DNA from 2 places in the Kribbella yunnanensis genome. Region 2 is predicted to be linked to the other one. Evidence: riboswitches for the same ligand, from Rfam matches in the RefSeq annotation. Region 2 holds a riboswitch; the other holds the start of a gene.

Region 1 (11,801 bases), on a different contig from region 2:
ATGAAATTGAGTCGCCGCCAACTCTTGGCTGCATCCACCGCCGCCGGCGCCACCCTGGCTCTGCCTGAGGTCGCAGCCGCCAACGTCGTACGCCGGGATCGGCCCGCACTGCCGTCCGGCATCATGTCGGGCGACGTCAGCTCGAACTCCGCCGTGGTCTGGTCGCGCACCGACCGGAAGGCCCGGATGGTGGTCGACCTGACCAGCCATGGCCGCTTCGACCGGGCAGTCCGGTTGTGCGGTCCGATCACCGGGCCGGACGCCGACTACACCGCACAGGTGCCGCTGCGCGGCCTGCGGCCCGGTCAGCGCTACGACTACCGCATCGCGTTCGAGGACGCCTACGGCCGGTGTGGTGAGTCCCTGGAGGGCTCCTTCAGTACGCCGGGCCGCAACCGCGGGCTGTCGTTCGTCTGGACCGGGGACACCGCCGGCCAGGGGTACGGCATCAACCCGGACTTCGGGGGGATGATCGCGTACAAGGCCATGCACGAGACTCGGCCGGACTTCTTCCTGCACTCCGGGGACAACATCTACGCCGACGGCCCGATCGCGGCCTCGGTACAGATCCCGGACGGCACGGTCTGGAAGAACGTGGTGACCGAGGAGGTCTCCAAGGTCGCCGAGACGCTGGCGGAGTACCGCGGCCGCTACAAGTACAACCTGCTCGACCACAACGTCCGGGACCTGTACGCCGACGTACCGATCGTCAGCCAGTGGGACGACCACGAGACGGTCAACAACTGGTACCCGGGCGAGATCCTGGAAGACGCGCGCTACACCGAGAGGCGGGTCGACGTCCTGGCGGCCCGAGCTCGGCAGGCGTTCCTCGAGTACCTGCCGATGGTGCACACCGCCGGCCGGAACCGCATCTACCGCAAGGTGAGCTACGGTCCGCTGCTCGACGTCTTCTGCCTCGACATGCGCACCTACCGCGGCGCCAACCCGACACCGGCGACGGCTGGGCCAGTGGCGATGCTCGGCACCGAGCAGGCCGAGTGGCTGGTCCGTGAGGTGGCCAAGTCCAAGGCCACCTGGAAGGTGATCGCCAGTGACATGCCGCTCGGACTGCTGGTGCCGGACGGCCCGCTGATCGAGGCAGTGGCGAACGGCGTCGGCGGTGCGCCCGGTGGCCGGGAGCACGAGATCGCCTGGGTGCTCAGCCAGTTCAAGAAGCGCAAGGTGCGCAACACGGTCTGGCTGACCGCAGACGTGCACTACTGCGCCGCCCATCACTATGACCCGTCCCGTGCGGCCTTCACCGACTTCGACCCGTTCTGGGAGCTTGTCGCCGGTCCGGTGAACGCAGGTACGTTCGGCCCGAACACGCTGGACCCGACGTTCGGACCGAAGGCGGAGTTCGTCAAGGCGGCCGACTTCCCGAACCAGCCGCCGAGTGGCGGCAACCAGTTCTTCGGGCACGTGGAGATCGATCCGCGCACCGGAGTCTTCACCGCGTCACTGCGGGACCTGTTCGGCAAGGTCCTCTGGAGCAAAGACATCAATCCGGCCCACCACTGAGGGCCCGTCGTACCCACCTGCCTCCGGCGCCTGTGCGGGATGCCGCCCACCGGGGGCGGTGGGTACGACGCGATTACCGTCCGAAGAACTCCAGTGCGTGCTCGACCACCGCATCCGGCCGGTCGTCGACCAGGAAGTGCGACGCACCGGCAATCTCATGAGTGTCAGGGCCGGCCCGCACCACGCGGTCCTCGGCACCGATCAGCACCCTCGTCGGAGTCGTGAGCTGCTCCGCGCGGTACTCGCCGCGCATCATCCGCATCCCCTCGGGCTGAATGAACTTCCGGTACAACAACGACCCCGCCACGGCACGCTCCGGCTCCTGGAACTGGCTGGCGAACAACTCGACCAAGTCCTCGGGCATATCGACCGAGTGGCCGCGCAGCATCGTCTTGGCCAGTCCAGTACGGCGTAGTGCCCACGGACCGAGTCCCGGCCACGGGAGCACCAGGTTGAACCACCCGTGCCGCAGCGCCCTCCCGAACATCGCTGCGTCAGGCTTGGCGCCCAGCGGCGGGATCGCCAGCATCAGGTGATCCTGCACTCGCTCCGGCTGCCGCAGGCAGAGCAGCGTTCCAAGAATCCCGGACCAGTCGTGTGTCAGTAGGTGCACCCGGTCGAGCTGCAACGCGTCCAGCAGCCCGGTGAGGTCACCGAGCAGCGACTCCCGGTCGTACCCGGTGGCCGGTGCGCTCGACTGCCCGAACCCACGCAGGTCAGGACAGATCACCCGGTAGTGCTCGGCCAGTGCGGGGAGGACGTCACGCCACTCCCACCAGTGCTGCGGAAAACCATGCAGCAGTACGACGGGCTCGCCGCTCCCCGCCTCCGTCACGTGTAACCGCACGCCGGACAACTCGACGAAGCGGTGACTCACCCCCTGAAGTTCCATCTTTCGACCGTACTACGAACGTAGTACGGCGTCTACTACGTTTATAGTGACGGGGTGGAATCACCGCGCACCCGGGCGCTCCAGGCCGCCGTCGAGCTGCTCGGCACCGAAGGGCTCCGATCGCTCACGCACGCCCGGGTCGACGACCGGGCCGGGCTGCCGAAGGGGTCGACCTCGAACTACTTCCGCAGCCGGGCCGCACTGATGTCCGGTGTCGTCGACTGGCTCGCGGAGGCCGACCGGCAGGCAGCCGGGCCGGGCGGGTTCCGTCCGGCGACCGCGGCGGAGTTTGTGGATGCCATGTGCGGACTGTTCGATCTCATCACCCGAGTGAATCGCGTGCAGACCACTGCGCGGCTGATCCTGTTTCTGGAGGGCAGCCACGACCCGGTACTGCGAGAAGCGTTGTCCCGCGGGCACGCTGCATTGAAGGCCGGCGCCGCCGAGGCACTCGCCGCTCTGGGGGCCACCGACCCCGAGGTGGCGGCGCACACGATGGCTGCGGTATCGGAGGGGCTGATCCTGCATCGGATTGCCCGGCACGACGACGTGGACCCGCGGCCGACGTTCGAGCTAATTGCCCGGGCAGTGATTCCGGTCGCCGGTTAGGTTTGTCCCCATGACCTACCCGGAGACCCGCCGCGACGATGTGGTCGAAACCCTGCACGGGCACGCGATCGCCGACCCCTACCGCTGGCTGGAAGACCCTGACTCCGCCGTGACCCAGGACTGGGTCAACCGGCAGAACGAATACACCCAGGCCGAGCTGGCGGGCTATCCGGAGCGGGAGTGGTTCCAGACCACGCTGTCCGCGATCCTGGCCCGTCCGCGCGCCGGAGTGCCGGCCAAGAAGAGCGGTTGGTACTTCGTCGGTCGCAACGACGGCACGCAGGCGCAGGACGTCGTGTACGTCGCGGAGTCGCTCGACGAACTGCTGGACAGCGGCCGGGTGCTGATCGACCCGAACAAGCTGTCCGAAGACGGCACCGACTCACTGGGGACGTTCACCGTGAGTCCGGACGGCAAGTACTTCGCGTACGGCATCAACGAGAGCGGTAGCGACTGGACGACGTTCCGGCTGCTCGACATCGCCACTGGGGACCCGGTGGACGACTTGGTGACGGAGGCCAAGTTCTGCGAGGCCACGTGGCTTCCGGACAGCTCGGCGTACCTGTATCTGCACTACCCGTCGAGTGGGCGCACCGAGGGTACGGAGACGAAGACGCTGACGGGTGGTCAGCTCAAACTGCACCGCGTGGGTACGCCGCAGTCCGACGACGAACTGGTTCTCGCGTTCCCCGAGGACGACCGCCTGTTCATCTCGCCGGAGGTGTCCGACGACGACAGGTATGTCGTCGTGCACATCAACGCGGGCACTGACCCGGCGTCCCGGCTGTGGGTCTACCCGATCGCTACGGACGGCCTCGGTGAGCCGATCAAGGTCGTCGACGAGCTGGTCGACGAGATCTTCTTCATCCGGATGGCCGGCGACCAGCTGGTACTGCAGACCGACCGGGACGCGTCCCGTGGCCGCGTGGTGCTCTCCTCGCTGGACGGCACCTTCTCCGACCTCATCCCCGAGGGGCCCGACGCACTGCAGGCCGTTCGCGGTACGGCGTCCGGACTGGCGACCATCACGCTGGTCGACGCGCAGCCCGTGCTGACCCTCTACGCACTCGACGGTTCCGGTGCGCGAGTGGTCGACGTACAGGGTGGTGGGGTGCTCGCTCTGAACGGCAGCACCAAGCACGACGAGCTCTTCATCGGTTTGTCGACCACCACCGACCCGACGGTCTCGTACGTCGTCTCTGCGTCGACCGGCGAGGCGCGTGCGCTGCCGGAGCTGGTTCGGGGCACAAGCGGCTACAAGTCGCCCGAGGTCACGGTGGTGCGAGAGAAGGCCGGCGACGTGCCGTACTTCCTGATCACCCGGTCCGACCTGGACTTCACCACACCGCGCCCGACCATGCTCTACGGGTACGGCGGTTTCCGCATCTCGATCCTGGCCGACTACAAGCCGGGCTGGCCGGCGTGGCTCGAGGCCGGGGGAGTGCTGGCGATCGCCAACCTGCGGGGCGGCGGTGAGTACGGCAGCGACTGGCACGACGCGGGGCGGCTCAAGAACAAGCAGCAGGTGTTCGACGACTTCATCGCGGTCGCGGAACACCTGCGGGACCAGGGCGTGACCACTCCGGCCCAGCTGGCCATTCACGGCCGCAGCAACGGCGGACTGCTCGTCGGAGCGGCCATGACACAGCGGCCCGACCTCTTCAAGGTCGCGCTGCCGGGAGTCGGCGTACTGGACATGCTGCGGTTCCACCTGTTCACGGTGGGTGCCGCCTGGGCGTCCGACTTCGGGCATCCGGACAACCCGGAGCAGTTCGAGGACCTGCTGGCCTACTCGCCGCTACATCGCGTGCAGGACGGTACGGCGTACCCGGCCACGCTGGTGGTCACCGGTGACCACGATGACCGGGTAGTCCCGTTGCACAGTCATAAGTTCATCGCTGCATTGCAGCATGCCCAGTCCGGATCCGCACCTGTCTTGACCCGGGTAGAGGTCAACACCGGTCACGGCTTCGGAAAACCCGCCGCGATGATCGCGGCGGAGTGGGCTGACCTACTGGCGTTCGCCGCTCACCATGTAGGCCTGGAGACTCCTGAGCAGTAGGAGCTGGGCTTCACCAGATGCGGGGCGCGTGGAGATCGCGAGGGTCCTCGACCGGCTGACAGCCGTGGTCGGTGTCCTCGTACTCCGCGCGCAGCCCGTTGGTGGCCAGTGAGCGCACTGCGCCGACCAGCCGGTCCACGTGCTCGCGGGTCGTGCCGAGACCGAGGCTGGCGCGCACCGCCGTACCGTGCTCGGGTGCGTCGGCCAGGAGGTGGCCGACCAGCGGGTGGGCGCAGAACTTGCCGTCGCGAACGCCGATGCCGTACTCCGCGCTGAGTGCTGCGGAGACGAGCGTCGAGCTCAGACCCTTGATGGTGAAGCAGACCGTGCCGACGCGGTCGGCCTCGGCGCCGAAGATCGAGTACGTCGTGACGTCGGCGATCTGCGCGAGGCCGGTGCGGAGCCGGGCGAGCAGGCTGCGCTCGTGCTGCTCGATCGCGTCGCGGTTGCGGCTGATGGTCGCGCAGGCCGAGGCCAGGGCGATTGCGCCGATGACGTTGGGGGAGCCGCCCTCGTGACGGGACGGGCCGGTCGCCCAGACCACACCGTCGCCGGTGACCGCGGTCGTCGCGCCGCCGCCATACAGGTAGGGATCGGCGGCGTCGAGCCAGTCCGCGCGACCGATCAGCGCACCGGCGCCGTACGGGGCGTAGAGCTTGTGGCCGGACAGTGCGACCCAGTCGACGTCGAGCTCGGCGATGTCGACGACGCGGTGCGGTGCCAGCTGGGCGGCGTCCAGGCAGATCCGCGCGCCGTGCGCCTTGGCGACCGCAGCGAGCTCGGCGATCGGGAAGATCTCACCGGTCACGTTCGATGCGCCCGTGACGACAACCAGCCGCGGGCCCTCCGGAGCGCTCCGCAGCGCGTCGGCCACAGCAGTCACGGCCGCGCTGGCCGAAGCCGGAGCGGCGAGCCGGACAGTGCGCTCCTCGCCCCAGGGCAGCAGCGCCGCGTGGTGCTCGGACTCGAAGACGATCACCGTCGCGTCCGCCGGGACGGCGTGCGCGAGCAGGTTCAGGGCGTCGGTGGTTTGCCGAGTGAAGATCACCTGGTCGTCGTTGCGAGCGCCGACGAAGCTGTGCACCTCGGCGCGGGCCCGCTCGTACCACTGGGTGGTGATCCGGGAGGCGTACCCGTTGCCGCGGTGCACCGACGCGTACGACGGCAGGGCTGCCTCGACGCTGGCGCGCACCGACTCCAGACACGGCGCGCTGGCACCATGGTCGAAGTTCGCGTAGTCCGTCACGCGACCGTCGGCCAGCGGGACCAGCAGGTCCGCACCGACAGTGGCGGGGATGGTGCCGTTCGTCAGCCGGGTGACCGCCGCACGCGGGGTGGTGGTGCTGGCCGGCTCGAGGATGGAGAGGATCGACATGGCTTCGCTCCCGGGAAGTCCGCACTTGCCGAACGGGGTATCCGCACGGCCTGGTCTTCACCCGGGGCACCCCGCCGCGGAGGAGGGTTGCCGGCCAGCGAGCCGGGGCTTGACGCTGGCGCTCATGACCTGCCGAGAACGGTAACGAACCGGCCACAAGGACGCCAGCCCTAATCTCATGTGATGAGATAGACAAACACATCGTGGGACGAGAGGCGGCGGAAGATGATCGGACGCCTGCACCATCTGGCCATCGACTGTCCGGATCCGCTCCGGCTGGCGGAGTTCTACGCCGAGCTCCTCGGCAAGCCGATCACCTACCGCAGCGACGACTGGGTGGTGGTCGCGGACAACGACCACACGTCCGGTCTGGCCTTCCAGCGCGCACCGGACCACCGCCCGCCGCAGTGGCCGGACCCCGCGCATCCACAGCAGATGCATTTCGACGTCATGGTCGACGACCTCGCGGAAGCCGGTGCGGCCGTCGTCGCGCTGGGTGCCCGTCAAGTGGTGGGCAGCGTGTTCGAGGACCCGGCGGGTCACCCGTTCTGCCTCATCCCGAGGCCGGGCTGGGCACCGCCGATTCGCGACCGTTGAGGTGGGTGTGTTGGATGGCGGGATGACGACGATCGCGGCGTGGACCGCACCTGATGTCGAGCGGCCCGACGGATCGCTGACCGCGCCGGAAGGTGAGCTGCTGCGTGGGTATCTCGACTTCTACCGCAGCACGCTGCTCTACAAGTGCGCCGGGCTGACCGCCGAGCAGCTCGCCACCCGGCCCTCGCCGCCGTCGAACCTGTCGCTGCTCGGGCTGATCCGGCACCTGACCAAGGTCGAGCGGATCTGGTTCCGGATTCACTTCGCGTCCGGCGAGAAGGCCGAGCCGCTGTTCGCGCCGGAGCTGGGCAAGGACGCCGACTTCGAGCTGATCGATCCGGCCGAGGCCGAGGCGGCGTACGACGGCTTGGTAGCCGAATGGAAGTTGTCCGACGAAGCGGCGGCCGACCGGTCGTTCGACGAGCGCTTCGTCTTCAACGGCACGGAGTCGACGCTCCGGATGATCTACATCCACCTGGTCGGGGAGTACGCCCGGCACTGCGGGCACGCCGACCTGCTGCGGGAACAACTCGACGGCACCACCGGAGCCTGATCGATCTGGTAACAAGCCTTCCGATGGACCGGGCGTTGTGGTCAACTTCCTGCCATGAAGCGTCCGGCCGCCCTCGTCGCGCTGATCTTCGCGGTGCTCACCGCGTTGCTCGTCGCGCCCGCGAGTGCGGCATACGGCGTCCGGATCGAGGTGCTGTCGTCTCCGCGGCCGGAGTTTGTCAGCGACGGTAATGCGCTGATCGGCATCACCGGACAGAACCTCGAGAACCTTGTCGTCGAGCTCAACGGTCGCGATGTCACCGACGCCTTCACCCGAACCGCGGACCGGCTGATCGGCCTGGTTCGCGGACTAGTGATCGGCCGGAACACGCTCACCGCGGGCGAGGCTCGACTCGGCATCACGAACTATCCGCGCTCCGGACCGATGCTGGCTGGGCCGCACGAAACGCCGTACATCTGCGGGACGGCCGGTTTCACGACGCTCGCGAAGGTCAAACTCGGACCGGCGACTGGGCCGAACTGCTCGGTGCCGACCCGGGTCGACTACCTGTACCGCTCGACGATCGACCGGTCGCTGAAGGTGCTGCCGGCAACGAAACCCGATGACCTCGCCACGACGACCACGTCGGACGGCCGGCGGGTGCCGTACATCGTCCGCGTTGAAACCGGTGTGATCAACCGGTCGATCTACGAGTACGCCGTACTGCACGACCGCACGGAAGGTGCGCCGAGCGTGCAGCGGCCACCGTCGGCCTGGAACGGCCGGCTGGTCTACAGTTTCGGCGGCGGTTGCCCCGGTGGCTGGTACCAGCAGGGGAGCAACACCGGCGGGATCAACGACGACGTACTCCTGGGACGCGGGTACGCCGTTGCCTCGTCGAGCCTGAACGTGTTCGGGGTGAACTGCAACGGGGTGCTCGCGGCCGAGACGATGACGATGACCCGCGAGCACATCGCCGAGACCATCGGCGTACCGCGGCAGACGATCGGCTGGGGCTGCTCGGGCGGTTCGTACCAGGTCTTCCAGATCGCCGACAACTATCCGGGGCTGCTCGACGGGATCGTCGCGGCGTGCGTGTTCCCCGAGGTCGGGTTCGCGACCCTGCACACGATCACCGACGCGCTGCTGCTGGATCACTACTTCCGATCGGCCGACGGCTGGACCGACACCGCGAAGCGGGCGGTGGCCGGGTTCGGCAAGGTCGAGACGATCGCCAACCTGGCCGCCGGCGGCCGCCGGATCGACCCGCGGGTCTATTGCCCTGAGCAACTACCTGTGGAGCAGCGGTACGACCCGTCGACGAACCCTGGTGGTGCTCGGTGTGACGTCTACGACCACCAGGTCAACATCTGGGGCAAGGACGCTGCCGGCGCTGTCCGGCGACCGCTCGACAACGTCGGGATCCAGTACGGCCTGGCGGCGCTGAACGCCGGCAAGATCACCGCGGCCCAGTTCGTCGACCTGAACCGCGCGATCGGTGGCTTCGACGCCGACGCCAACTTCGTCCCCGGTCGCACGGTGGCCGATTCGCAGGCGACCGAGACGGCGTACCGGACCGGGCAATTGATCAACGGCGGCGGGGGACTCGCGAGCACCCCCATCATCGACTACCGGCAGTACCTGGATGAGCTGCCGAACGGCGACATCCACCTGATGTTCCACTCGTTCTCGCTGCGCGAGCGGCTCGTGAAGGCGAACGGGGATGCGGACAACCAGGTGATGCTGGTGCAGTCCAGCGACGCGCAGGGCGGCTTCAGTACCGGCAACCCGGTCGTCCTGTCCGCGCTGAAGGCGCTCGATCAGTGGATGGATGCCGTGGATGCCGACACTGGTCCCGGCTCGTCGCACAGCCGTCTGATCCGCAACAAGCCGTCGTCGCTCGATGAGGCGTGCTGGACGCCGCAGGGAGTGAAGATCGTCGAGAAGCAGGTCAACGGCATCGGTACGACGCGGTGCAACACGCTCTACCCGGTTTGGCCCGCGCCACGCCAGGTAGCAGGGGCCTCCGTCGCCAACGACATCATCAAATGCCACCTGCGCCCGCTGTCACTGGCTGACTACCAGGCTGACTTCACGCCGGCCCAGTGGACGGCGCTCCGACAGGCCTTCCCGCAGGGCGTTTGTGACTGGACGGCACCAGGTGACGGTCAGCAGCGTCCGACTGAGGCGTGGCCCGTCTTCTGAGTCGTGACGCTACGGATGGGGCAGCGTGATCGGCGTGTGACACGTGGGACTCGAGTGGTATTGGAGGTAGCCTGCTGAACATGGCGACCCGCACGTCTTCCCCGGCGCGGGCGCAGAAGTCGGCAGCGAAACGGCCCAGTACGGCCCGAGCCGCTGCCGGTGGACGCACCCGTCCGTCGGCCGCCCAGAAGCGTGGGCAGACCTCGAAGCGCGGTGGTGGCAGTACCGCTGCGCGGACCAGCACACCCAAAAACAGCGGACCAGGCCCTTTTGCGGCCGCCATGCTGGCGATCGGCCGCGGCCTCGTCAAGCTGTGGATCGGCATCGCCCACCTGATCGGCCGGGCGGCCCGGGGGATCGGTCACGGCGCGCGGGATCTGGAGCCGGAGCACCGCCGTGACGGCGCGGGCCTGTTCCTGATCGGGCTGGCGATCATCGTCGCCGCCTCGATCTGGTGGCACCTGCCTGGCGCGGTCGGCAACGGCGTCCGGACCGCGGTCGGCGAGAGCATCGGTATTACCGGCTGGGCCGTCCCTCTGCTGCTGCTCGCGATGGCGATCCGGACCCTGCGGAACCCCGAGAGCAACGGACCGGCCGGGCGTCAGATCATCGGTTGGACGCTGCTCTCGTTCGGGGTGCTCGGGCTGGTGCACATCGCCCACGGCATCCCGCGACCGGACGTTGCGGGCGATGCCCCGCTGCACGACGCCGGCGGTGCGGTCGGCTACGTCATCTCCGCGGCGCTTTCCTACCTGATGACCCAGTACGTCGCCGCTCCGCTGCTCGTACTGCTCTCGATCTTCGGTCTGCTGGTCATCACCGGTACGGCGATCTACGCGATCCCGCTCCGGGTGCGCGCAGCATTCGACGTACTGATGGGCCGGACCGAACTGCCGGAGGAGGCTGCCGCGCCGGCGGGCGAGTCGCCCACTGACGACACTGTGCGGCTCACCCGCAAGGAGCGTCGCGCCAAGGCTGCCCTCGAGGACGACGGCGACCCCACGATCAAGCCGTACGACTCGCCGGTCCTCGAAGGACGCGAGATCTCCAAGCGCAGCCGCAAGCCGAAGGCCGCGCCGCCTTCGGAAGAAGACGCGTACGACGTCGACGCTTCAGCAGCCGCGGCCCCGGCCACGCCGAGCTTCAAGGTGAACGACGCACCGGCTCCGGAGCCGCCGCCGCACACCCCGATGCCGCAGCGCGTCGAGCAGCTCAGCCTGTCCGGCGACATCACCTACACACTGCCCGACGGCCAGATCCTGAAGCCGGGATCGGTGCACAAGGCCCGGACCAAGGCGTCCGACGCCGTGGTCGACCGGCTGACCGAGGTGTTCGAGCAGTTCAGCATCGACGCCCAGGTCACCGCCTACACCCGCGGCCCGACGGTCACCCGGTACGAGGTCGAGCTCGGCTCCGCGGTCAAGGTCGAGAAGGTCACCGCGCTGTCCAAGAACATCGCGTACGCCGTCGCCTCGGCCGACGTCCGGATCCTGTCCCCGATCCCCGGCAAGTCCGCGATCGGGATCGAGATCCCGAACACCGACAAGGAGATCGTCAGTCTCGGCGACGTCATTCGCTCGGCGACGGCTCGCAACGACCACCACCCGATGGTGGCCGGTCTGGGCAAGGACGTCGAGGGCGGCTTCGTGGTCGCGAACATGGCGAAGATGCCGCACCTGCTGGTCGCCGGTGCGACCGGCTCCGGCAAGTCGTCGTTCGTCAACTCGCTGATCACCTCGGTCCTGATGCGCGCCACCCCCGACGAGGTGCGGATGATCCTGGTCGACCCCAAGCGGGTCGAGCTGAACAACTACGAGGGCATCCCGCACCTGATCACGCCGATCATCACCAACGCCAAGAAGGCCGCCGAGGCGCTGCAGTGGGTCGTCCGCGAGATGGACATGCGGTACGACGACCTCGCGGCGTTCGGCTTCCGGCACGTCGACGACTTCAACAAGGCGGTCCGCGGCGGCAAGGTGAAGCCGCCACCAGGGTCCGAGCGCGTACTCACGCCGTACCCGTATCTGCTGGTGATCGTCGACGAGCT
Region 2 (11,801 bases):
CCTCGGACTACACCGGATGAGTACGCCGGTCATCCAGACCGACCTCGGTCACGCAGGCTGGCAGGCGATCGTCGCCGACCCGGCCAGTGCGGTGATCGCCACCGATTTCGACGGCGTCCTGTCCCCGTTGGTCGAGGACCCGGCCAGGGCGCGTCCTGTCGACGGTGCACTCGACGCACTGGCCCGGCTGGCCCGCTCGGTGTGCCAGGTGGCCATCGTGACCGGTCGACCCGCACTGGTCGCCACGGAGCTGACCGGCGTCACGGGACACCCCGGGCTCGGCAGCCTCGTCGTACTGGGTCACTACGGCCTGGAGCAGTGGGAGGCGTCCACCGGCAAGATCACCAGCGACCCGGTCCCGCCGGGTGTCGCTGTGGCGCGTGAGCGGCTTCCTGAGCTCCTGAGCGTCGCCGGTGTGCCAGATGCCTTCGTGGAGGACAAAGAGAGCTCTCTGGCCGTCCACACGCGCCGCGTGACCGATCCGGCCGGTGCGTTCGCCCGACTCCGTACGCCGCTCACCGAGCTGGCCGATGCCACCCAGCTCCGCCTGGAGCCGGGCAACCTGGTTCTGGAGCTCCGCCCGCCCGGAATCGACAAGGGCGTCGCCCTGCGCCGCCTATTCGAGTCGACCGGCGCACAGTCGATCCTCTACGCGGGTGACGACCTAGGCGACCTGGCCGCGTTCCGAGCAGTCGAAGAAGGCCGCAGAACCGGTCTGAACGCCGTACTGCTCGCCACTCGCTCCTCCGGCGCCACCGAGCTGATCGAAGCCGCCGACATCGTCGTAGACGACCCCACCGGCGTCGTCACGGTCCTGACGGCCCTCTCGGACGCGATCGCAGCGCGCTGACCGCCTGCGCCACCGTCCGCCCGATCGGCTGCACCGGCCGCTCGACATAACCGCCGTCCTTCAGACTGGCCATCCGCTCGAACGGATTCCGCGACGCCGGATCCCCGGTCAGCAACCACGAGACGACCACACCCACGACGTACAAAGGCAACATCGGCAACCCCAGCAAGCAGAAGTACTGCCACGAATGCCGCTCCTCGTGCTTCACCAGCAGCTCGTCCGCGAAGTACGACACCTCGTGCTTGCTCAGCACCACGTTCCCGATCGTGAACGCCCCCGCCACCGGAAACCCCACCCGGTACCCGTTGGCAAAGAACAACCCCCGCGGCCCCCGCGTCACCCGAGCCCGCCCGATCTTCGCCACCACGAACCCGGCCAGCGTGGACAGATTGACAAAGTTCCCCACCAACTTCACCCACTGCCACCCAGTCATACGGCTCAGTATGAGTTCTGTCGGTGGGGTGGGTAAGACTTGGCGGGTGGGTTCGATGATGCGGGTTTGGCGGCCGGGGCGGGTGGTGGATCCGCACTCGGTCATCGGTGGTTTGCGGAAGGGGCCGGGGGATCCGGCGTACGTGTATGACGGGCGGACTGTTTGGCGGGCTACTCGGACTCCTGAGGGGCCGGTGTTGTTGCGGCTGACGCCGCGGCAGTTGGAGGTTGAGGCGGAGGCTTGGGGGGCTGGGGCGGAGTGGGCGTTGGACGGGGTGCCGGAGTTGCTGGGGGAGGCGGACAGTTGGGAGGGGTTCGCGCCGTTGGCGGTGCATCCGGTGTTGGTGGAGGCGGCGCGGCGGTTTCCGCATCTGCGGGTGCCGCGGACTCGGGCGGTGTTCGAGGCGATGGCGGCCGCGGGGATCGAGCAGGTGGTGACGGGGAAGGAAGCGTTCCGGGGGTGGCGGCAGCTGCTGACCGTGTACGGCGAGCCTGCGCCGGGGCCCGGTGGGCCGGAGGGGCGGCGGATGATGGTGCCGCCGGCGCCGGAGGAGTGGCGGCTGATTCCGTCCTGGCAGTGGTTGCGGGCGGGCGTCGAGGGGCGGCGGTCGCGGGTCGTGGTGACGGCGGCGACCCGGGCGAAGGCGCTGGAGCGGACGCTGGAGCTGACCGACTCGGCCGAGATCGAGCGGCGGCTGCGGTCGTTGCCGGGGGTCGGGGTGTGGACGGCGGCCGAGGTGCGGCAGCGTGCGCATGGTGACGCGGATGCGTTCTCGTTCGCGGACTATCACGTGTCCCGCAACGTGTCGTACGCGCTGATCGGCGAGGAGCTCGACGACGACGGCTGCGCCGAGCTGATCGAGCCGTACCGCGGTCATCGGTTCCGCGTGCAGCGGTTGCTGGAGCTGGCCGGGATCAGCCATCCGCGGTACGGCCCTCGGAAGGCGCTGCCGACGCACACCCCAGGCGCAACGCATCGTCTGCGGTAGCGCGGGGCACTAGACGGGGGTGATCAATGGGGACGGGCTGTACCTGGTCGCGGGCCTCGCCCTCCTGCTCGGCGCAGTGCTGCCGCGACTGCTCTCCCGGTACGCCGTCTCTGCGCCGATCGCGTTCCTCGCCGGGGGAATGCTGCTCGGCCTGGTCGTGGACCGGGCGCAGCTCAGCCCGATTGCCGAACCGGAGATCACCAAGCACCTGGCCGAGCTGACGGTGATCATCGCGCTGATGGGTGTCGGTCTGGCGATCGACCGACCGATCAGTCTCCTGCACTGGGGCGTGACGTGGCGGCTGCTGTTCATCGCGATGCCCGCGGGGGTCGCGGCGCTGACCGGCGTGGGCTGGCTGCTCGGCCTCGCACCGGCCACGGCGCTGCTGATCTCTGCGGTGCTGGCGCCCACCGACCCGGTGCTGGCCTCGGATGTGCAGGTCGGCGGGCCGACCACCGGTGAAGGCGCCGAGGTCGACGAGGACGACGAGGTGCGGTTCGCGCTCACTTCTGAAGCGGGCCTGAACGACGGGCTCGCGGCGCCGTTCGTCTACCTCGCAGTCTTTCTCGCCACCAAGAGTTTCGCGCCGGTCGAGTGGGTCGCCTGGGACGTGATCGGCAAGGTGGTGATCGGGGTCGCGGTCGGTTTCGGGGCCGGGTGGTTACTGGGCCGGATGACGTTCTCGGCTCGGGCGCACAGTCTGCGGCTGGCGGATTCGCGGGAGCCTGTCCTCGCACTGGCCATGACGCTCGGCGTTTACGGGCTCACCGAAGTACTCCACGGGTACGGGTTCATCGCAGTCTTCGTCGCCGCCCTCACATTGCGAGCGGCCGAGCGCAGTCACGATTTCCACAACGAGCTGCACGATTTCATCGGTGAGCTCGAACACATTCTGACCTGGGGTGTCCTGCTGCTCCTCGGTGTCGCCGTGACCGCCGGACTGCTCGAGCCGCTGACCTGGTCCGGTGTGCTGATCGGCCTGCTGCTGGTGCTCGTCGTACGGCCGATTGTTGGTCGGCTGTCGCTCATCCGGAGCGGGCTGAGCCGGACCGAAGCGTGGGCTACAGCAGCGTTCGGGGTGCGTGGCGTGTCCTCGATCTACTACCTCGCGGCGGTCGGGATGCACTTCCGCGCGGAGCTGCCCTGGCTGTGGGCGACGCTGGGGTTCACGATCATTCTGAGTGTCGTCCTGCACGGCGTCGCGGCGACTCCGGTGATGCGTTTCCTGGAGCGCCGTACATGAGACGGCGTCTCGCATGCTGGAAGTCGGAGGGTGTGATCCGGCCTCGATTGGGTAACCTCGGGGCAGCTCATCCAGAGGGACTGAGGGAAACGGCCCGTTGAAGTCCCGGCAACCCTCCCCGTCGAGACCCCGCCCTGGGGCCACTCACGGTGGAACGGTGCCAAATCCGTCCCGCCATCGAGATCCGGTGCCGCGGGGAAGATGAGAGGGGAACCTCACTCATGAGCCTGGCCACCGCCGCTACCCACACCATCCGTGAAGGTGCCTTTGGCAACGGTACGCACCTGAGCTGTCGCGCGTGTGGGGCGAAGTCGCCGCTCGGTCCGTTCTACGCCTGTATGGAGTGCTTCGGTCCGCTCGAGGTCGGGTACGAGTTCCCGACCATCACCCGCGAACAGATCGAGGCCGGCCCCAAGAACATCTGGCGCTACCAGCCACTGCTGCCCGTCCCCGTCGACGTGGCCAGCTTCCCGAACACCGAGCCCGGCTACACCCGGCTCATCGACGCACAGAACCTGGCCCGCGAGCTCGGGCTGCGCAAGCTCTGGGTGAAGGACGACTCCGGCAACCCGACCCACTCCTTCAAGGACCGGGTCGTGGCCAGTGCCCTGAGTGCCACCCGCGAGCTCGGCATGAAGGTCTTCGCCTGCCCCTCCACCGGCAACCTGGCCAACGCCGTCGCCGCGGCCGCCGCCCGGGCCGGGATCCGCTCGGTCGTCTTCATCCCGAAGGACCTCGAGCGGCCCAAGATCATCACCACGGCCGTGTACGGCGGGACCCTGGTGGCCGTCGACGGTAACTACGACGACGTCAACAAGCTGGCCTCCGAGATCGCCGGTGAGGAGGACGGCTGGGCGTTCGTCAACGTCAACGTCCGCCCGTACTACTCCGAGGGCTCCAAGACGCTGGCGTTCGAGATCGCCGAACAACTCGGCTGGCGGATCCCGCAGCAGGTCGTGATCCCGGTCGCGTCCGGTTCGCAGCTCACCAAGATCGACAAGGGCTTCACCGAGCTCGGCAAGCTCGGGCTGGTCGACGCCACCGACTACAAGATCTACGGCGCCCAGGCCACCGGCTGCTCGCCGGTCGCGCAGGCGTTCCGCGACGGGTACGACGTGGTGAAGCCGGTCAAGCCGGACACGATCGCGAAGTCGCTCGCCATCGGCAACCCGGCCGACGGACCGTACGTGCTCGACGTCGCGCGTCGTACCGGTGGTGTGATCGAGGACGTCTCCGACGAGGAAGTCGTCGACGGCATCCAGTTGCTCGCCCGCACCGAGGGCATCTTCACCGAGACCGCCGGCGGGGTGACCGTCGCGACCCTGAAGAAGCTGATCGAGACCGGTCAGCTCGACCCCGACGCCGAGACGGTGATCATCAACTCCGGCGACGGGCTCAAGACGCTCGACGCCGTGGCCGACCGGGTCGGCCCGAAGGTGACCATCCCCGCGTCGTACGACGCCTTCGTGAAGGCAGGCCTGCAGTGAGTGTGAGTGTTCGCGTCCCGACCATCCTCCGGCCCTACACCCAGGGCGTCTCCGAGGTGTCCGCCGAGGGCGCGACGCTGACCGAGGTGCTGGAGTCGCTCGACACGTCGTACCCGGGCATCAAGTCCCGCGTCCTCGATGAGTCCGGCGAACTGCGCCGCTTCGTGAACGTCTACGTCGATGACGACGACGTCCGCTTCGCCGACGGCCTGCAGACCGCGATCAAGGACGGCGGCCAGGTCTCGATCATCCCAGCCGTAGCCGGCGGCTGAGTTTCCGCGGTGGTTCCGGGCGTTCGTCCGGAACCACCACTGCGTAGGGTGACGCCATGCGCGCAGTGGTGATTGAGAAGTACGGCGTTGTGCCCGAGGTGCGGGAGGTTCCGGAGCCGGAGGTGGCTGCGGGGGCTGTGGTGCTGAAGGTGGAGGCGACCGGGCTGTGCCGGAGTGACTGGCATGGGTGGATGGGGCACGACTCGGACATCGTGTTGCCGCACGTGCCTGGGCATGAGTTGGCGGGGACGATTGCGGCTGTCGGGGCCGGGGTCGAGGGGTGGCAGGTCGGGGATCGGGTGACGACGCCGTTCATCTGCGCTTGTGGTTCGTGTGCGGAGTGCGCTGCGGGCAATCAGCAGGTGTGCCCGAATCAGCTGCAGCCAGGGTTCAACTATTGGGGCTCGTTCGCAGAGTACGTCGCGATTCCGTACGCGCAGGTGAATCTCGTGCGGCTGCCGGACGAACTCGACTTCGGTACGGCGGCTGGGCTGGGTTGCCGGTTTGCGACGTCGTACCGGGCTGTTCGTCAGGTGGGGAAGGTCGAGGCCGGCGAGACCGTGGTGGTCTACGGCTGCGGTGGGGTCGGCCTGTCGGCGGTGATGATCGCCGCCGCCGCGGGCGCGCGGGTGGTCGCGGTCGACACGAACCCGGCTGCACTTCAGTTGGCCGCCGAATACGGCGCCGTCGAAACGCTGAGCACGACCGTCGGAGTCGACCTGGACGCTCACGTCACGTTCGACGCGCTTGGCTCGAACGACCTCGTGCAGCACGCTCTCCGGGTACTCCGGCCACGCGGTCGGCATGTCCAGATCGGGCTGCTGCCGTCCGGCGTACAACTCGATGTCAGTCGGCTGATCGGCCAGGAACTCCAATGGCTGGGCAGCCACGGCATGCCCGCCCACGCCTACCCCGAAATGCTCGATCAAGTTGCCCAAGGCAACCTAAACCCCGCCGCCCTGATCACCCGCACCATCACCCTCGACGAAACCCCAGCCGCCCTGGCCGCGCTGAGCGACGGCACCCCCGCCGGCGTCACCATCATCACCCCCTGACGCGCCGACGGCATCTGCTGGGTTCCCCCATCAGCTTGTGGGTTCCCCCATCGCATGCGGGTGCAGAACCCACAAGCTCGTGGGTCAACCCACGAGATGCTTACAGGCGGATGGCGTAGATGGTGGGGGGTCGGCCGGTTCGGCCGTGTTGTTGGGTGGCGATGGGGTCGGCCAGGCCGGCTCGTTCTAGGCGTTTGAGGACTCGTCGGGCGGTTCGGAGTTGGACTGCTAGGTGGTCGGCTACGTCTTGGGTGGTTAGGCCGTCGGGGTTCTTGGCGGTTAGTTCGCGCATGCGGGCGAGGGTTGCCGGGTTGAGGCCTACGCGGCGGGCCAGCAGGGGGAGGCTTTCGGCGCCGCGGGGGATGGTGGGTTGGTCGCCGGAGGGTTCCAGGACGATCTCGACGTCGTCGGACATCGAGACGACGCCGGCCACGGTACCGATCGAGCCGGCGCGTCCGACTGCCCGGCGGGCCAGGGCTTCTGCTTCCGCCGCGGTGCGGCCGATACCGAAGCCGACGTACGCCGTGCTGTGTCGCGCGGCGAGGTGGTCGAGTAGCGGCATGCGGGTGAACTGTTCGGTCGCCTGCTCGAGCAGTCCGCGGGTGGTGACGACCAGGTGGCGGCCGTCGGGGAGGAGGGCGAGGCTGCCGCCGAGGGTGATGAGGTCGCCGGCCAGGGCGTCGTCGGGTTCGGGGAGGTCGACGATGCCGAGGGCGACCTGGGCGTCGCCGACGTGTTGGCCGCTGGTGGTGAGGACCAGTGCCTGCAGGGTCGAGCGGATCGAGTAGCGCGACGGGACCAGGCGGACCGAGGGCATCTCGTTCTCGAGCAGGTGGAACGCCGAACCCAGGCAGCTGATCGCGATCTTGGTGTCGTGCTTGTCGCGGGCGCTGCGGTGGAAGGTGACGATGTCGTCCGAGGTCAGGCCGGGCCGGTACGGCAGCACCTGGATCTGGTCGGTCGGGAGCTTCGCCTCGATCAGTGTCTCCAGGACCTCACTGCGCCGGAGCGTGTCGATCGAGAACTGGGTGACGTTGTGACCGAGCCGGAGCAGTTCGACCAAGGCGCGCAGGAGCGTGGCGCCGTCGTACGAGACGTACATGGCCGGGCGGTCGACGACGCCGGCTTCGGTGGCGATCGTGTACGGGACGATGCCGGTGAAGAGGAGGGCGTCGAGCTGCTCCTGGGACTGTACGACGAGCTCGATCGTCTCGGTCTCGTGCCGGTACGACAGGGGTTGCAGGGTGGCTCCGGTCGGCGGACCGGTCGCGATCACGCGCTGCACGACGTCCTCCGGACCGACAACGCCGACCACGACTGCCATCACCACACCCCCATGCCGTGCACTGTCATGCACTGTAATGCAGCCCGGCCGAACTCTTGACGATCGAAGCAGAGTCTCTTAGTTTCGGTCAAGACCATAATTGCTGCGAGGCGATTGCCGGTCGGCTGCGGACGAGGTGTGGTGGAGCGATGGAGGGAGCGCGCCACCTCACTTGTCGGACTGCAGCTCCTCGAGCGTGCGGATCACCAGGTCGCGCTCGCTGCTGGGCAGCTCCGGGCCATAGGGGTCGTGCGCGGCCTCCTCCGGGATCAGGCCCTCCCATACGGCCGCCCAGATCATCCGCTGCACATAGCCCTCGATCGGTGCGTAGAACGTGGCTGCCGCGAACCGGTCCAGCCGCTCGGAAGCGGTCAGGAATGCGCTGTGATCGCCGGCCCGCCAAGCCCGCAGTACGGCGACCGACAGCTCGACCTGTGCTGATGCAATACCGACCAGGGCCGTATCTGCACCCCACATGAACGACGGACCGTACATGCGGTCCTCACCTGTGATCAGCAGCTTGCCGGTGTCTCGCCCGGCCCAGATGGCGTCCTGCGTCCCGATAGCCCGGTCCAGCGTCGCTGTCTTGACCCCGAGCATCGCATCGAGGCTCAGCAGATCCCGGATGAGCTCCGGTGGGTACGGATACCCACCTGCCTCGCCGTGCAGGTAGAAACCGACCAGCGGCAGCCCGCTCTCCGTAGCGACTCGCTCGTGCAGCTTCACGGCCTGCTCGTGCCCGTCCGGCGACTCCGCCAGCCGAGCGAGCGGATAGACCATCACTGCGTCCGCTCCGGCGTCCGCTGCCTGCAGGGACATCGCCACAGTCAGATCGGCCGCGTCCTGCAGGCTCTGCGGGGACTCCGACCGCGGTACGCCGACTCCGGCCACGATCGGAGCTTTGGTGGCCTGGCGCCACGTTTCCAGCACCTTGGTGCGGTCGGCGGCACTCAGGTACAGCCCACGGCCGGTGTGGGCCCACACCGCGATCCCACCGATCTCCTGGGCCGCGATAGCAGTCGCATATGGGATCAAAGCGTCGTACGCGATGACTCCGTTGCTGTCCATCGGTGTGAAGACCGCAGGGAGGACTGTGCCGCGCAGCTGCTCGACGAGGGGATGCATGGGACCTCTCAGACGTCGTGGCCGAGGCCAGGTCGGGTGGGTACGTCGATCCAGCCTTTGCAGTCGGCAAACACACTCGGAGCCAGCGGGTCCTCCTCGACCAGCAGCGGCCCCACCAGGTCGGCCGCAACGGTTGCACCCGGTACGGCGGCGGCCAGGTGGACTGCGGCCAGCGTGGCGACGCCCAGCTCCGGCATCGAGCCTATCTTCACCGCCAGACCCGCAGCCTCGGCCAGATTGGCGATCTGCAGCGCCCGGTGCAGTCCGCCGACCTTCAGGATCTTGATGTTCAGTACGTCGGCCGCCCCGCGCCGTACGATCTCCAGGGCATCGTGCAACGAGTGCATGCTCTCGTCGGCCATCACCCGGACGTCGAGCCGCTCCCGCAGCCGAACCATCCCCGCCAGGTCCCAGCGGGGGAGCGGCTGCTCCAGCAGGCTCAGACCGGCCGCTGTCATCTTCGCCAGGTAGGGCAACGACGTAGTCGCGTCGTACCCCTCGTTGGCGTCCAGACACAGCTCAGTGTCCGCAGGTATCGCCGCACGAACCGCACGGATCAGTTCGAGGTCCTTGGCCGGGTCATGGCCGCCTTTGACCTTCAGATGCTGGAAACCGCGCGCGGAGTACTCAGCGGCCTCGGCAGCCATCTCGTCGAGCGTCCCCAGGCCGACCACCCAGGCGGTCTGCACCCGGCTCCGGATGCTGCCCCCGAGCAGCGCATGCACCGGCCAACCGCTCAGACGGCCGGCCAGGTCGTACAGGGCGATGTCCAGGCCGGACTTGGCCACGTGCTGGCCGCGGAGGACGCCGTCCATGACTACATGTGCACCGGCCCGGTCGAGCGGGTCCCGGCCGATCAGAGCGGGCGCGAGGTGCTCCTCGATCGCGGCGGTGACACCTGCCAGGGTCTCCCCGGTGTACGCCGTCATCGGGGACGTCTCGCCGATCCCGACCGCGCCGTCGGCAGTGTGGATCTCGACCACCAGACTGATCAGATCCGTGCTGATCCCACTGCTGATCTGGAACGGGCGACGGTACGGCGCCCTGACCACTCGCGTCCGGATCGCGCTGATCGGGGCCGATCCGGTACCGGCCGGGAGGCCCACCGGGTGCGATAGAACAGTCATGGTCGGCTCCTTAGGGACACCATCAGGCGGTTAGGGGTCGCATTCCGACGCAAAAGGACTTACGGTCAAGACCGTAAATACCCTGAGTGCTCTCTGTCAACGGAAGGTGGCACCCTGATGCGGCTGGGTCTGTATCTCAACCTGTACGGCACCGACAGCGAGCGCCCGCAACTGGCCGATGCGGTCGAGCAGGCGCGGCTGGCCGAGCAGGCCGGGTTCGAGTGGGTGGTGCTCGGTGAACGGCATCTGCACCGGCCTGGGTACCACGAGATCCTCACCTCGCTGACCTGGCTGGCCGCCCACACGTCGACCATCGGGATCGCCACGGCAGGGATCGTCGCGCCGCTGTACCAGCCCGTCGTACTGGCCGAGACGCTTGCGCACTTGGATGTTCTATCCGGCGGCCGGGTCACAGCAGGGTTCGTGCTCGGGTATCGGCCGGAGGAGTTCGCCCTGTACGGCGTGACGCAGCGCGAGCGGGTTGCGCGGTTCGAGGAGTGCCTGGAGATCGTCACCCGGTTGTGGACTTCGGAGTCGGTGACGTACGAGGGTCGTTTCACCAGTCTGCAGGACGCGTACCTGTCGCCGCGGCCGGTGCAATCGCCCCGGCCCCGACTGTGGAACGGTGGGCGAGTGTCCGCCGTACTGGAGCGGACCGCGCGGACGTGTGACGGGTGGACGACGTCGTTCAACGAGCTGGATGCTGATCTGCCGGCGAAGATCGCGGAGTACCAGGGGTATCCGCGGGGTGAGGGCACGCTCGGTGCGGAGACCATCCTGTGCCGAGAGGGTTTCGCTGCTCCGACGTCGCAGGAGGCACGTAAGGCGTTGGAGGAGCCCTTGCGGGATCTGTACGACGCGTATACCGGCTGGAAGCGGACTTCCGCCGATGCCAGCCGCTACACCCAGGGCTGGGATGACATCGCGGACCGCAGCGTCATCGGCTCGTCCGCGGAGTGCGCTGAGCGGATCGCCCACTACGAGGAGATGGGTGCTGACGGCATCATCCTGCGTATTCAGCCGCCCGGGATGTCCCAGACGGACGCTCTGCGCGCCATCGAAGCCTTTGGGGAGCTGAACGGCTGAGCCCTGGCAGGTTGCTGACGCATTGTGCGGTGTGAGGTTGGATGGTGCTGGACTGAGGTCCTGTCGTCGAAGGGGTAGCCAGGATGCTCGAGATCACCGACCTGTCAGACCGCTTCCGGACGGTTGCGTCGCCTGGTGCGCGGCCGATCATGCAGTTCGACGAAGGGACGGCGACGCCGGTCCATCGGTCGATGAACACCGTCGCGCGGATCGGCCGGACGCTGGCGCCGTGGTCCGACCGGCTCGGTGCGGTGACGCCGTCGGCAGCTGCGGCGTGGAGTGAACCGATCTCGGTCTTCGTTCCGCCGGCGCCGGTCGGCTATGGCAATCGGCAGTCCGCTATAGATGCGGTTGCCGCGGCGGTGGCTCGGCGACTTGGCGAGACCTTCTACACCTACCAGCTCGGACTCGTTGGCGATGGTGCAGCCGTCATGCTTCAGGCGGATATCGACGCCGAGACGTTGAGCAGTCAGTACCTGTTCATCATCGACACCTCAATGCAACTGCACGAGTTCTATTACTGGAGCCGCTGAGCCTGTTGCCGAGGACCGCGGTACGGCTGGGTTTGGGAGTAGACGATGTTGGTCGTGGTGCTGCCGAACTCGGTGAGCTGGTTGACGAGCTCCTCCAGGTGCGGCATGGAAGCGGCGGCGACTTTGAGGGTGTAGCAGTCGTCGCCGGTGGTGCGCAGGCATTCGAGGAACTCGCTGCGCTCGGCGAGCAGGCGCTTGAGCGGCTCGTGCTTGTTGCCGGGATACTTCAGCCGTACGACGGCGAGCACGGGGTAGCCGACCTTCGCCAGGTCGACGTC

What was found. Region 2 has a riboswitch for S-adenosylmethionine ahead of thrC (threonine synthase). Riboswitches for the same ligand answer to the same signal wherever they lie in the genome.
Region 1: linked by a shared signal. The riboswitch ahead of ABD231_RS15420 (aminotransferase class V-fold PLP-dependent enzyme) and the one ahead of thrC (threonine synthase) in region 2 are both predicted to bind S-adenosylmethionine.

What each region holds. Positions count from the first base shown of each region.
Region 1 covers NZ_BAAANF010000009.1:420,341-432,141, forward strand. The annotation lists gene ABD231_RS15400 (alkaline phosphatase D family protein) at 1-1,521, shown strand; gene ABD231_RS15405 (alpha/beta fold hydrolase) at 1,595-2,413, opposite strand; gene ABD231_RS15410 (TetR/AcrR family transcriptional regulator) at 2,468-3,022, shown strand; gene ABD231_RS15415 (prolyl oligopeptidase family serine peptidase) at 3,033-5,084, shown strand; gene ABD231_RS15420 (aminotransferase class V-fold PLP-dependent enzyme) at 5,095-6,459, opposite strand; SAM riboswitch class IV at 6,476-6,589, opposite strand; gene ABD231_RS15425 (VOC family protein) at 6,685-7,056, shown strand; gene ABD231_RS15430 (DinB family protein) at 7,079-7,609, shown strand; gene ABD231_RS15435 (DUF6351 family protein) at 7,664-9,754, shown strand; gene ABD231_RS15440 (FtsK/SpoIIIE family DNA translocase) at 10,036-11,801, shown strand, end outside.
Region 2 covers NZ_BAAANF010000017.1:257,824-269,624, forward strand. The annotation lists gene ABD231_RS24665 (LytR C-terminal domain-containing protein) at 1-20, shown strand, start outside; gene otsB (trehalose-phosphatase) at 17-850, shown strand; gene ABD231_RS24675 (hypothetical protein) at 807-1,283, opposite strand; gene ABD231_RS24680 (DNA-3-methyladenine glycosylase family protein) at 1,339-2,271, shown strand; gene ABD231_RS24685 (cation:proton antiporter) at 2,291-3,514, shown strand; SAM riboswitch class I at 3,579-3,722, shown strand; gene thrC (threonine synthase) at 3,736-5,001, shown strand; gene ABD231_RS24695 (ubiquitin-like small modifier protein 1) at 4,998-5,273, shown strand; gene ABD231_RS24700 (alcohol dehydrogenase catalytic domain-containing protein) at 5,330-6,328, shown strand; gene ABD231_RS24705 (helix-turn-helix domain-containing protein) at 6,429-7,652, opposite strand; gene ABD231_RS24710 (dihydrodipicolinate synthase family protein) at 7,821-8,777, opposite strand; gene ABD231_RS24715 (mandelate racemase/muconate lactonizing enzyme family protein) at 8,786-9,904, opposite strand; gene ABD231_RS24720 (LLM class flavin-dependent oxidoreductase) at 10,022-10,990, shown strand; gene ABD231_RS24725 (hypothetical protein) at 11,074-11,523, shown strand; gene ABD231_RS24730 (Lrp/AsnC family transcriptional regulator) at 11,508-11,801, opposite strand, start outside.